DNA from 2 places in the Candidatus Contubernalis alkaliaceticus genome. Region 2 is predicted to be linked to the other one. Evidence: a T-box and tRNA genes for the amino acid it is inferred to sense, from the RefSeq annotation. Region 2 holds a T-box; the other holds one or more tRNA genes.
The links. The T-box of region 2 lies ahead of metG (methionine--tRNA ligase). A T-box ahead of a tRNA ligase gene usually reads a tRNA of that ligase, here a tRNA-Met.
Positions count from the first base shown of each region.

Region 1: it encodes a tRNA-Met, which carries the amino acid that the T-box ahead of metG (methionine--tRNA ligase) is inferred to sense. The anticodon was not compared.

Region 1 covers NZ_CP054699.1:3,078,814-3,084,833, reverse strand. The annotation lists gene rlmB (23S rRNA (guanosine(2251)-2'-O)-methyltransferase RlmB) at 146-886, shown strand; gene HUE98_RS15305 (NYN domain-containing protein) at 914-1,429, shown strand; gene sigH (RNA polymerase sporulation sigma factor SigH) at 1,514-2,164, shown strand; tRNA gene HUE98_RS15295 (tRNA-Thr) at 2,219-2,293, shown strand; tRNA gene HUE98_RS15290 (tRNA-Tyr) at 2,329-2,414, shown strand; tRNA gene HUE98_RS15285 (tRNA-Gly) at 2,428-2,501, shown strand; tRNA gene HUE98_RS15280 (tRNA-Met) at 2,535-2,611, shown strand; tRNA gene HUE98_RS15275 (tRNA-Thr) at 2,622-2,697, shown strand; tRNA gene HUE98_RS15270 (tRNA-Met) at 2,702-2,778, shown strand; gene rpmG (50S ribosomal protein L33) at 3,140-3,289, shown strand; gene secE (preprotein translocase subunit SecE) at 3,329-3,550, shown strand; gene nusG (transcription termination/antitermination protein NusG) at 3,591-4,115, shown strand; gene rplK (50S ribosomal protein L11) at 4,136-4,561, shown strand; gene rplA (50S ribosomal protein L1) at 4,624-5,334, shown strand; ribosomal protein L10 leader region at 5,362-5,490, shown strand; gene rplJ (50S ribosomal protein L10) at 5,509-6,020, shown strand, end outside.
Region 2 covers NZ_CP054699.1:1,669,260-1,675,279, forward strand. The annotation lists gene HUE98_RS08225 (hypothetical protein) at 3-314, opposite strand; gene metG (methionine--tRNA ligase) at 542-2,170, opposite strand; T-box leader at 2,230-2,499, opposite strand; gene HUE98_RS08235 (alpha/beta fold hydrolase) at 2,627-3,718, opposite strand; gene HUE98_RS08240 (hypothetical protein) at 3,758-4,057, opposite strand; gene HUE98_RS08245 (alpha/beta fold hydrolase) at 4,067-4,726, opposite strand; gene HUE98_RS08250 (zinc metalloprotease) at 4,829-5,545, opposite strand; gene HUE98_RS08255 (alpha/beta fold hydrolase) at 5,823-5,996, shown strand.

The DNA of each region.
Region 1 (6,020 bases), 1.4 Mb from region 2:
GAACTCGTTTCAGCAAGCTGAAACATCGGGGAATCAGTTGAGATTCTACTCCACCTGATTATAAGCCTCACCTACGCTAACGCTTAGAGGTGGGGGTCTTATACCCTAAAAAAAAGAGAAAAATCAAACAGGTTGTGCTAATTTTATGAATAATTTGGATTTAATTGTAGGACGGCAGCCGGTGCTGGAACTTCTGCGGGCAGGAGGGGTTTTGAAAAAAGTGCTGCTGGCTTCTGGAATAACTGGAACAGTGATAAGTGAGATAGAAAAGCTGGCTCACAGCCAGGGTTTTAATGTGGAGCGGAAAGACCGGAAACATTTGGACAGTCTGGCTCCTGATTTGAATCACCAGGGGGTAATAGCTCTGGGATATGAGTTCCGCTATACTGCTCTGGAGAGTATTTTATCCAGGCTTGAGAAAACAGAAGAGAAGCCCTTTTTGGTTCTTTTAGATCAGATTCAAGACCCACAAAACCTGGGGGCTATTATTCGTACCGCAGAGGCTGTGGGTGCCCACGGGGTGGTGATTCCCTCCCGCCGTTCTGCTCAGGTTACTTCTGCTGTTTTCAAGGCATCCGCCGGCGCTGCTTCTTATATACCCATTGCTTTGGAAAAAAATTTGAATTCTTTGGTGGAGCAGCTGAAGAAAAAGGGATTTTGGATATTCGGTACTGATGCTTCAGGATCTAAAATTTATCATAGGGTGGATTACCGCATTCCATTGGCTTTGGTGTTGGGCAGTGAAGGTAAGGGAATCAGCCGCCTGCTGAAAGAAAAATGTGATTACCTGGTAAATATACCCATGAGGGGGAAAATAAATTCACTGAATGCTTCGGCAGCAGGTGCGGTACTGATGTATGAAGTGCTCAGGCAGAGGGGAAATTAGGCAGTCCCTTTTGAAGGAGAAAATGTTTTGGAATATTTAATTATTGATGGATATAATATTATCAATTCCTGGCAAGAGCTGCGTGAACTGGCTGTGGAGGATATGGATTTTGCCCGATACAGGTTGATTTATAATCTTTCTCAATTCAATGATATGTGGGACAAACTCACAGTAGTTTTTGATGCTCACCTGGTACCTGGCGGAACAGAGAGCCGGGAGATGGTGGATATTATAGAGGTTATATATACCCGAGAAGGTGAAAGAGCGGACAATGTTATTGAAAGAATTACGCATAATTTTAAAGGGAGCTCTAATATAAATATATGGGTAGCTACTTCAGACCAGACAGAACAGCAGACCATCTTTAGTCGAGGGGCCAACAGGATTACGCCTTCGGAGTTAAAGAGCTTTTTGGATTTAGTTAAGCAGGATATCAGCATAAACTATACTGAAAACATTTTTTTGTCAACTAGAAATCCTCTGGATAAGCTTCTTAAAAAAGAGGTTAAAGAGAAACTGGAACAGTGGCGTCGAGGTAAGTGAATTTAAGACCTTGACGATTAACAAGGGATTAAGTTATAATTATTTTGTAACTGCCATATCCCCAAAAAAAATGGAGGCGAGGCTATGTCAAATGCCCAACAAGATATCCGTGAGGTGGTTTTGGAGTATGATTACAAGACCGACGAGGAAATTGCCGAGGAGGCAAAGGAAGGAAGTTCGGTCGCTTTAGAATACTTGATTAACAAGTACAAGAATTTTGTCAAAGCTAAAGCAAGGTCATACTTTTTAATTGGCGCTGATCGGGAAGATATTATACAAGAAGGAATGATTGGGCTATACAAAGCAATTCGCGATTTTAAAGGGGACAAGCTGTCGTCTTTCCGGGCTTTTGCAGAGCTTTGCATTACCCGGCAGATAATCACGGCTATTAAGACGGCTACCCGGCAAAAACACATACCTCTTAATTCATATGTATCCTTGAACAAGCCTATTTATGACGAGGATTCAGATAGAACTCTTCTGGATATTTTGTCCGGGGCAAAAATCACTGACCCGGAAGAGCTGATGATTAACAGGGAAGAATACGATGATATCGAGTTTAAGATGGGGGAGATCCTGAGCGACCTGGAATGGAAGGTTTTGATGCTTTACCTGGAGGGTAAATCATATCAGGAGATTGCTGTAGAACTGAGAAGGCATGTGAAATCTATAGACAACGCACTGCAGAGAGTCAAAAGAAAACTTGAAAAATATTTGGAAATTCGAGAAAGTTAAAAGAGGACTTGACTTTTCATTTGATACCTTGTATAATTTAAAATGTTGCGATTGGCCGACGTAGCTCAATGGAAGAGCAGCTGACTTGTAATCAGCAGGTTGCGGGTTCGAGTCCCATCGTCGGCTCCAAGGAAGATTAACTTTAATAGAACAGTTTAAAATATGGAGAGATACCCAAGTTGGCCAAAGGGGGCAGACTGTAAATCTGTTGGCAGCGCCTTCGGAGGTTCGAATCCTCCTCTCTCCACCATAATGACATTTTTGCGGGTGTAGCTCAATGGCAGAGCCCTGGCTTCCCAAGCCAGTCGCGTGGGTTCGATTCCCATCACCCGCTCCAGGATATGTCCTGGCTATAATACAATTTTAACAACGCGGGGTGGAGCAGTCAGGCAGCTCGTCGGGCTCATAACCCGGAGGTCGCAGGTTCAAATCCTGCCCCCGCAACCAAAAAATTTAAGCTCACGTAGCTCAGGAGGTGGAGCGTATCCTTGGTAAGGATAAGGTCACCGGTTCAAGTCCGGTCGTGAGCTCCAATATGGCGGCGTAGCTCAGGTGGTCAGAGCATACGGTTCATACCCGTAGTGTCCGGGGTTCAAGTCCCTGCGCCGCTACCACATATAAAGGCTTGGTAACGTTACTATCAGGCTTTTTCTTTTTGTAGGGTAGTTTTTTTATTTTGATTTCTTTTTGTCCATATCTAATCTCAATTTATCCTGGCTTGAAAAATTTAGTAAAATAATTACATCAATACAGTATAAAATTTACAATAATTAACATACTAAGTAATTACACCTCACATTGCTAAACCAACTTACCAAAAAGCCAGTATTATCAGTGTTTTGCCCGGTAAAGATTGAAGGCCAAAATGTTGACATTCCCTATAAATTGTGGTAGATTTGATAGAGTGACGAACTTTAAGTTTAATAAATACCAAAGATAAAGTCTAATTTAGCTATAATCCTGGGGGTGTGCAAAATGCGAGTAAAAATAATTTTGGCTTGTACGGAATGTAAACAGAGAAATTATAACAGTATGAAGAATAAGAGGTCTAATCCTGACAGAATGGAAATGAATAAATACTGTCGTTTCTGTGACAAGCATACCTTGCACCGGGAGACCCGATAGAGCTTGTTCAGCTAAAGTCAGATTAAAGGATGTGAAGTTATGGGTGCTCCAGCTAAAACCAAAAAAGAAGTAAAGGGCATTCAAAAGATAAACAAGCACTTTAAAGATGTCAAGGTTGAAATGAAGAAAGTTCATTGGCCAACCCGCAAGGAGCTTACGGTTTTTACCGTAATCGTTTTCATTGCAATAGCTTCTGTTGGAGTATTTTTTTGGTTTTTGGATACCGGTTTTAATGCATTGTTGAGGTTGGTAATCCAATGATCAAGGAGGGAAAGGTATTTTAGGAACTGTAATTATGGAAATTGAAAAACAATGGTATGTAGTACATACATACGCCGGTTATGAAAATAAGGTAATGACAAACCTGGAAAAACGGGTGGATTCCATGGAAATGCAGAACAAGATATTTAGAGTTCTGGTGCCCATGGAAAAAGAAATTGAAATTAAAGACGGAAAGCGCAAATCTATCATGAGAAAGGTTTTCCCTGGTTATGTACTGGTAGAGATGATTATGGAAGACGATTCATGGTATGTGGTGCGTAATACTCCAGGGGTAACTGGTTTTGTAGGCCCGGGATCCAAGCCCGTACCTTTGGCGGCAGCTGAAGTGCAGCAAATATTAAAGCAGATGGGCGAAGTTGAGCCCAGAAGCAGAGCCCGCTTTGATGCCGGGGAACAGATCAGGGTGATTGAGGGTCCTTTTGCTAATTTTATTGCGGTAGTAAAGGAAGTATATAATGATAAACAGAAGCTCAAAGTTCTGGTTTCTATGTTTGGCCGAGAGACGCCTGTGGAACTGAACTATGATCAAGTAGAGAAAATGTAAGGAGGTGGATGGAAAGAATAATGGCCAGAAAGATTATTGGATTAATTAAACTACAAATTCCCGCCGGTAAAGCAACTCCGGCTCCTCCTGTAGGCCCTGCATTGGGACAGCATGGGGTGAATATCATGGCATTTTGTAAGGAATTTAACGAGAGGACCTCAGCCCAGGTAGGCTTGATTATACCGGTGGAAATCTCTGTTTTTGAGGATCGTTCCTTTACATTTATCACTAAAACTCCTCCGGCAGCCGTTCTATTGAAAAAAGCAGCCGGACTGGAAAAGGCTTCTGGTGAACCCAACAAGGTAAAGGTAGCTACCCTTCCCCGCTCTGCTATTAAGGAGATTGCGGAGACTAAGATGGTGGATTTAAACGCCAACGATATCGAAGCTGCTATGAAAATTATCGAAGGTACTGCCAGGAGTATGGGAATCATCGTTGAAAAGTAAAAATAATAATTAATAAGTGGGAGAGCCAATGGCTCGCTGGTACCACAGGGAGGTTTTTTAAAATGGCATCAAACAAAAGATACCTGGAAGCCAAAAAGATGGTGGACAGAGATATGCAATATGAACCAGAAGAAGCTCTGGAAATGGTGAAAAAATTGGCTACCGCTAAATTTGATGAGACTGTTGAGATTGCTGTGAAGCTGGGTGTTAACCCTAAGCATGCTGATCAGCAGGTCAGAGGTGCGGTGGTTCTTCCCAATGGTACAGGTAAAGAAGTAAAGGTTTTGGTTTTTGCCAAAGGAGATAAAATCAAGGAAGCTGAAGAGGCTGGAGCAGATTTTGTGGGTGCCGAGGATATGGTAGCCAAAATTCAGGGAGAGGGTTGGTTGGGTTTTGATATTGCTATTGCCACGCCTGATACCATGGCTTTGGTGGGAAAACTAGGTAGGATTTTAGGGCCTAAGGGTATGATGCCCAATCCCAAGACCGGTACCGTTACCTTTGATGTTGGCAAAGCAGTCAACGACTTTAAGGCAGGTAAGGTAGAATATCGCACGGAAAAAGCAGGATTGATTCATGTTCCCATTGGTAAAGCATCCTTTGAAACGGAGAAGCTTTTGGAAAACTTTTATACATTGATTGATACGTTAATCCGTGTAAAACCCTCTGGAGCCAAAGGACAGTACCTAAAAGGTATTACTGTTTCTTCCACCATGGGGCCGGGGGTTAAGGTGAGCCCTCAAAAGGCAGCCCTGTTGGGGAAAGTAAGGTAGGATTCGCAGACATTTGAATATATTTAATTTCATTTTTGATTTAGGCTGTAGACAGCAGGTGTCCTATCGGGCTTAATCCAATCCTGCCGAGGTCGGTAAATTTCTTATTAGAAATTTGTACCTCCGTATGTCTGCGGGGGTTTTATTATTTTTGACCTGGAGGAGGTGAAACAAATGGTTGTCCAGGAAAAGAAGAAAAAGGTAGTAGAAGAGATTAAAAACAAGATCGCCCAATCCCAAGCGGTTATTTTAACCGACTACCGGGGCCTGAATGTTTCTCAGATAAATGATTTACGGAACAAGTTGAGCCAGGAGGGGATTGAGTATTCTGTAGTAAAAAACACACTTACCCGGATTGCAGCCAAGGAAGCTGGATATGAGGATTTAAGTGAATTTTTGCAGGGTCCTACGGCCATTGCTTATAGTCAAGAGGATCCGGTAGCTCCTGCTAAGATTTTATCAGTTTTTGCCAAAGAGAATGACAAGCTGGGAATTAAAGGTGGGCTGCTGGATGGAAAAATCATTGACATATTACAAATTAAGGCGCTGGCGGACCTTCCCTCCAGGGAAGTGCTGCTGGGCATGGTAGTGGGTGGTATGCAGGCTCCGGTTTATGGTATAGCATATGCCATGCAGGGTTTACTGCTTAAAACCGTTTATGCCCTTAAGGCTATTAGTGAACAGAA
Region 2 (6,020 bases):
GATTATTTCTTTTTAGCCATTTCGCTCCATATGGATGCCACAATCACGTAGATAACCAAAAAGATTGCAAATATAATCGTCACCTTCGGCATCCATGATAAATTGAATAATTCCCCGATCAATATTGAAAAGAACATAATAGCTATACCTAAATAAACTGTTGCAACAAATAGATATTCAGTCTTTGTTTTCATTTTCTTCCGTTCTTCTGGATTTACTAAAAAATACATTGTTGTTAATAATGGACCTTTCTGTTGAAAAGCAAAAATTGAATACACCAAACAGACAAAGCCAATGATTGCAACTACTATCATTTGATATAGCTCCTATCTTTAATTTTAACGTATCTTAGTTTACGCTACTGACAACCAAAAAAAAAGTTATCAAAATCCTTCACATTTCATTTTACCACCTTTCCCATTGGCCCCGTGTTTACGTGATTGGCTGCAGGAAATTATATTCGATGTATATCATTGAAATTATTATACATCATTCCCTTCGTCTAAACAATTAATACCCACAGTTTTTTGCTTGAGCCCCATTAGACAGTACTGCCCTTTAGTTTATTAACCTCTTCTTCAATTCTTTTCTTATTTATCCGTTGAAAAAGTATTTCCACCTGATTGACCGGCTGCAGTGGAGAAACTGCCGTATACTGCCAGGTATTTTCAGGGATACTCAGAAACTCCCTTATCTTTTTGGAGCTAAAAGGGATGAAGGGAGACAGCAGATTAGATAAATTGGCAATAATCTGAACGCAGGTGTAAATAGTGTCCGCACAATCTGATGGATTCTGCTTTATTGTAACCCACGGCTGGCGCTCATCAAAATATTTATTTGATTTCCTTATGAATTGAAAGATCTGCTCTAACGCACCCTTGAACTCCCCCGATTCAATTTTGTTTCCTGTCTGTCTGTACAGTACATCAATCTGGCTGTGTATTTCTTTATTGACAGTTCCTTCAGGAACCTTTCCTTCAAAAGATTTATGAATAAAGACCAGGCTCCTGTTGACCAGGTTTCCAAATGCCCCTAACAATTCCCCGTTATGGCTGTAAATAAACTCCCGCCATGAAAAATCAGAATCGCGTTTTTCTGGCCCGTTTATAGTAAGGTAGTAACGAATCGAGTCAGGATGATAATTCTGTAAGATATATGGGACCCAGACTGCCCAATTACTGCTGGTTGATAATTTTCTTCCTTCAATAGTCAGATATTCACTAGAAATTATCTGGTCAGGAACATGCAGATCATCATACCCCTTGAGTAAGGCAGGTAATATTAACGTGTGAAAAGGAATATTGTCTTTACCATGTACATAAAAGGCGGTCACATCTCCCCTCCAGTACGTTTCCCAAGGGACGCCCTTGAGTTCACACCATCTCCTGGCTGCAGTAAAATAGCCCCATACTGCTTCAATCCACACATAAATTTTCTTTCCTTCAAAGCCCTTCAGGGGCACATCAATCCCCCAGGTTAAGTCTCTAGTCACTGCACGGTCCTGTAACCCTTCCCTCAGGTACCGCTTTGTCAGCTGGAGGGCATTCTCTCTCCAGTCATCATGACTGTTCAGATATTCTTCCAGGTCCCGTTGAAATTTTGACAAAGCCAAATAAAAGTGCTCCGTATCTCTAACCGATGGTGAACTCCCGCACAGGCTGCATTTCTTATCTTTCAAATCTATGGGGTCCAGGATTGCGGAGCAGTTATCACACTGGTCTCCCCGGGCTTGGTTGAAGCAGTATGGGCATATGCCTTCCACAAATCGATCGGGTAAAAACTGCTCACAGGTTATACAATAAGTCTGCTTTATTGTTTTGGGGTAAATTAAGCCCTTTTCAAGCAGGGTTAAAAACAGTTGTTGAACCAGCCGGTGATGATATTCCTGGTCGGTGCGGGTATATAAATCATAAGAAAATCCCAGCTTTTGAAAGCATTCAACAAATTCTTCATGGTAGCGGTCTGCGATTTCTTTTGGGGATACCTTTTCCTGCCTGGCCCGTATGGCTATAGGAGTGCCGTGGCAGTCACTTCCGGACACATACAATATGTTTTTGCCAGTTAGACGGTAATACCTGGCCAGAATGTCTCCCGGAAGCAGTGCGGCGATGTGTCCCAGATGAAGGGAACCATTTGCATAAGGCCAGGCTCCACCGATTAATATATTCATACTATTCACCTCTCAAATATATTTTTGAACAATAAAAAACTCTCGTCTCTTAGAAAAATCTAAGGGACGAGAGCAGATTCCCGTGTTACCACCCCATTTTACCAATACCTCACGGCATTGACCTCTTCGAGTACGACACATAAACAATGTGTTTATACTCTAGCACTATAACGGGTGCGAGAGAGACCGGCACAGCCTACGCCCGTAAAAAGGGTTCGAAGTGCAACTCAGAGGCCATGTTCAAAAGAATACTCTTTACCCCATTTCAGCAGGCCGGGGCTCTCTGTAAAAGAAATCCTCTTCTTACTCTTCCTCTTCATCGTTTTTAAACATTATTGATTTCTTTAGTATAGTATTGCTAAGTTATAATGTCAACATTTATCTGATTTTTTTATAATTGTACCTTCCAGTAACTTTTTTTGTTGTTTTTTTTAATTTATTCTTTTTTTAGAATAGTCAATTTTCAGGTTCATGGCGAATTTTTTGGACGAGAATTTGCTGAAAAAGTTCAATTTCTTCAAAGATAGGGCTGTGGGCTGAATTTTCAAACCATATGAGTTCCTTGGAAGGGGCTTTTAAATGATGGTAGTATTCTTCCACTAGTTCAAAGGGTGCGATATAATCGTGCCTGCCTGTAATAAAGTAGACAGGAATCTCCACCTCAGTGACCTGTTCCATGAGGTTTACCGTTAACAGTTCATCCCATAGATAGTATACCGAGGACTGATTGCCCCGCTTAAGGTTAAAGAAATCTATGATGCTGTATTCCGGAGCAAAGAGGTTTAATGAGTCCGAAAACAGATTCTTATTATTGTGTACATTACCGCCGTAATATGAGAGCCATTTACGTTGAACCAGTAGTTTGTCCCAAAATGTATCGTCAAATTCATAAGGAGCAGCACCGGCTGCCCTCAGCTCTTCTACAGCCTTGTTATTATTGTCAGCGTAAGCTGACTCCAAAGTGTAGTGGTAGGATATGGCTTCCCCCTTTGCAGGATTGACTACCTGGGCAGTGCCAAAATAGGCATGGTATAGTTCAGGACGCTGGTAAACTGCTTTCATCCCGATAATAGTGCCCCAGGAGTGGCCCATGAGATATATTTTGTCTGTTTCGAAACGTTCAATTAAAAGCAGGGTCAGCTGGTGTGTGTCTGAGACGAACTGGTCAATAGTAAAAGAATCTTCAGGGATACGGACAGAATATGATTTGCCGGCACCTCTCTGATCCCAGTTGACCAGTGTGAAATGCTCCTCCAACTCCCGGTGAAAATGCCGCAAATTAGGCAGGGCAGAACCTCCAGGTCCACCGTGGAGGAAAAGAAGCACAGGATTTTGGGTATTAGTTCCTCGAATAGATATCCACTGTTCAACCTCACCCAGGACGACTGGCTCCAGAGTTTCAATACCGTTGACGGTATCGATGGCAAAGGCCCTGCGAACCTGGTGTTTTTCATAAGATATATAAAGAAGGCCTGTTCCTATTAATATAACCGACAGGGTGGTAATGAAGATAATAATGTATTGAAGAATCTTCTTTGTTTTCTGCATTGTTTAGTTCTCCCTGTTCTCAGAATTAAATGTTAACAATCACATTTTAATTTGTCTGATAAAGGCCTTTATCTCATCAACTATAGTATCCGCTTTTTTATGATGAAGATAATGACCACAGTCAAGGTATTTGTATTTTCCCACATCAATCTTCAGCACATAGTTAGACAGCAATTCTCTCCAATTAGTCCCTGGAACTTCTTTACCGTCAGAGATAAAAAAGTATATAGGCGTATGAATTGGAATTTTATTGGCTTGTACTTTTTTTGCATTGTCCAACAAAAAGTCAATTTCGCTTAACATGTTTTTGGAATAGGCACTTTTATAAAGTATTGCCATGTACTGTTCTTAATCTTCGTTGGTCAGGTCTTTAGATTTCATTAGGGGGAAAGTCTTTTCTACTTCAGACTCAGGCATGAATCGGGATAAACCCATTCTTGATACTAAATACATGAAATATAATTGAGTTTTGTGAGGCATTTGTAGAGATTGGTCAACAAAATCAGGAACCGTTGGATCAAGCCCAATGATTGCTTTTACCTCATAGGGATATTTCTGTGCCCAGTATATTGCTTCTAAACCCGACATTGAGTGAGGAACCAGTACATATGGCTCTTTTTCTCCGGCAAATTCCAGAGCTTGCCTGGTTTCTTTAAGCATGGTATCAATATCTCTTGGGCTTGATGACGTTTCACTCCAACCATAACCCGCCTTTTCTACTACAGCAATTCGATATTCATCCACCATTCTCATCCATAAAGGTTTAAAATCTATAGTTGGATTGGTGGTCCCATGACCAGACATGAAGATCAATGTATTATCCCCGTGACCGTCTACATAGATATGAGTTTTGTGATTCTTTACTTTGACTAGCTTCCCTGGTGGCGGATATTTTTTGGCTTCTTTTCGCAGTTGGTAGTTATGATTTATGGTAGAAGTGACCAGGAGAATTCCTATCAAGCCACATACAATTAAAAGAATTATGAAAATTATCTCTAATATGTTCACACTTACTCACTCTTTCCCCACATAGATCTTTCCGCTGGTAAAGACCTGCAGCACCACTGACGGCTCTGCTATATATGAGCAGTTAATCCAGCTAATGGATTATTACTCGACAGGATATACCTTTAGCATTTGTTTTGATACTTGTGATGACAACTCTTTGAGAAGATATTTTTGTTTCTCTACCTGTTCTATATTGTTTTTTTCTTTGTAATGCAGGTATAAAAAGTAATGCCCCAAGTATTTGATGTTTTGTTCTTTATCATTAATTAAAACACATACATCGTCTAAATTTATATCCGCATAATTTTCGTTGAATCCCGCTTTTCGAATAACATTCCACAAAGCGAGTTCGACTTTTCTTGTATGCTCTCTTTTCATTCTCAACCATCTGCCACCATCTGTATAAAATGCGCCCATCTTCCCTGGAATAAGGGATGCAACGCCCATACCTATCGGCATTGCGCTTAACCAAACAAAAATATTGCTATCCGTTAGAATTGCTAACGGTAACATTAGCAGGCCAAATATTATTGATGTCAGGGGTCCAAAAAGCAGCACTTTGCCAAACTTCTCAAAACTATCGTTGTCTTCATTCTGTGGAAATACTCCTCCAATACCACCCCAAAACGTATAGTTCTTTTCGATATAAAAAACAATTCTATCATCCTCATTACGCTTTAGTCCAAAAGGACCTACAACTAACAAAAAAAATTTAAATCCCTGGAGAAGACCAGCTAATATGTGTCCTAACTCGTGAATAACTCCAGAAATAAGATAGCTAACAATAAACATCAACAAAAATAATAATACATCTATCATCTAGCTTCTACACCTTTCAATCAAAAGAATATAGTCAACTAAAACAATGTTGACCTTGATCCATGTATTTTACAGTGTGGTCTTTCCTTCGAAACCGGAATCGGTGCCCACGAAGACCCAGAGGTTGCGGCCGGGGTTGGTATACGGTTAATATGTATTTGGTATAAAATATTCTACACAGGAATAAAATTCCCTGCAATAATGACGTAAGCGTTGATCGTGTCAAGACACGGCAGGTTTTTTGTCAAAAACCTCAGGCAATTTAAAGCATTGAATATTGAAAAGAACATCAGTTTCATTAAAAATATGTCTGTTAAAATGGTATGCAGACCGGCCTGAAAGCCAGCTGAAGATGGTTGAAAACGCACATCATATTGTCAACCAGGACAAACCGGAGGAATTGAACAAGATTTTGTTAGATTTTCTGAAAGAACGACAAAATGTAGAATGATTTACTGCCGCTATTACCTGAATA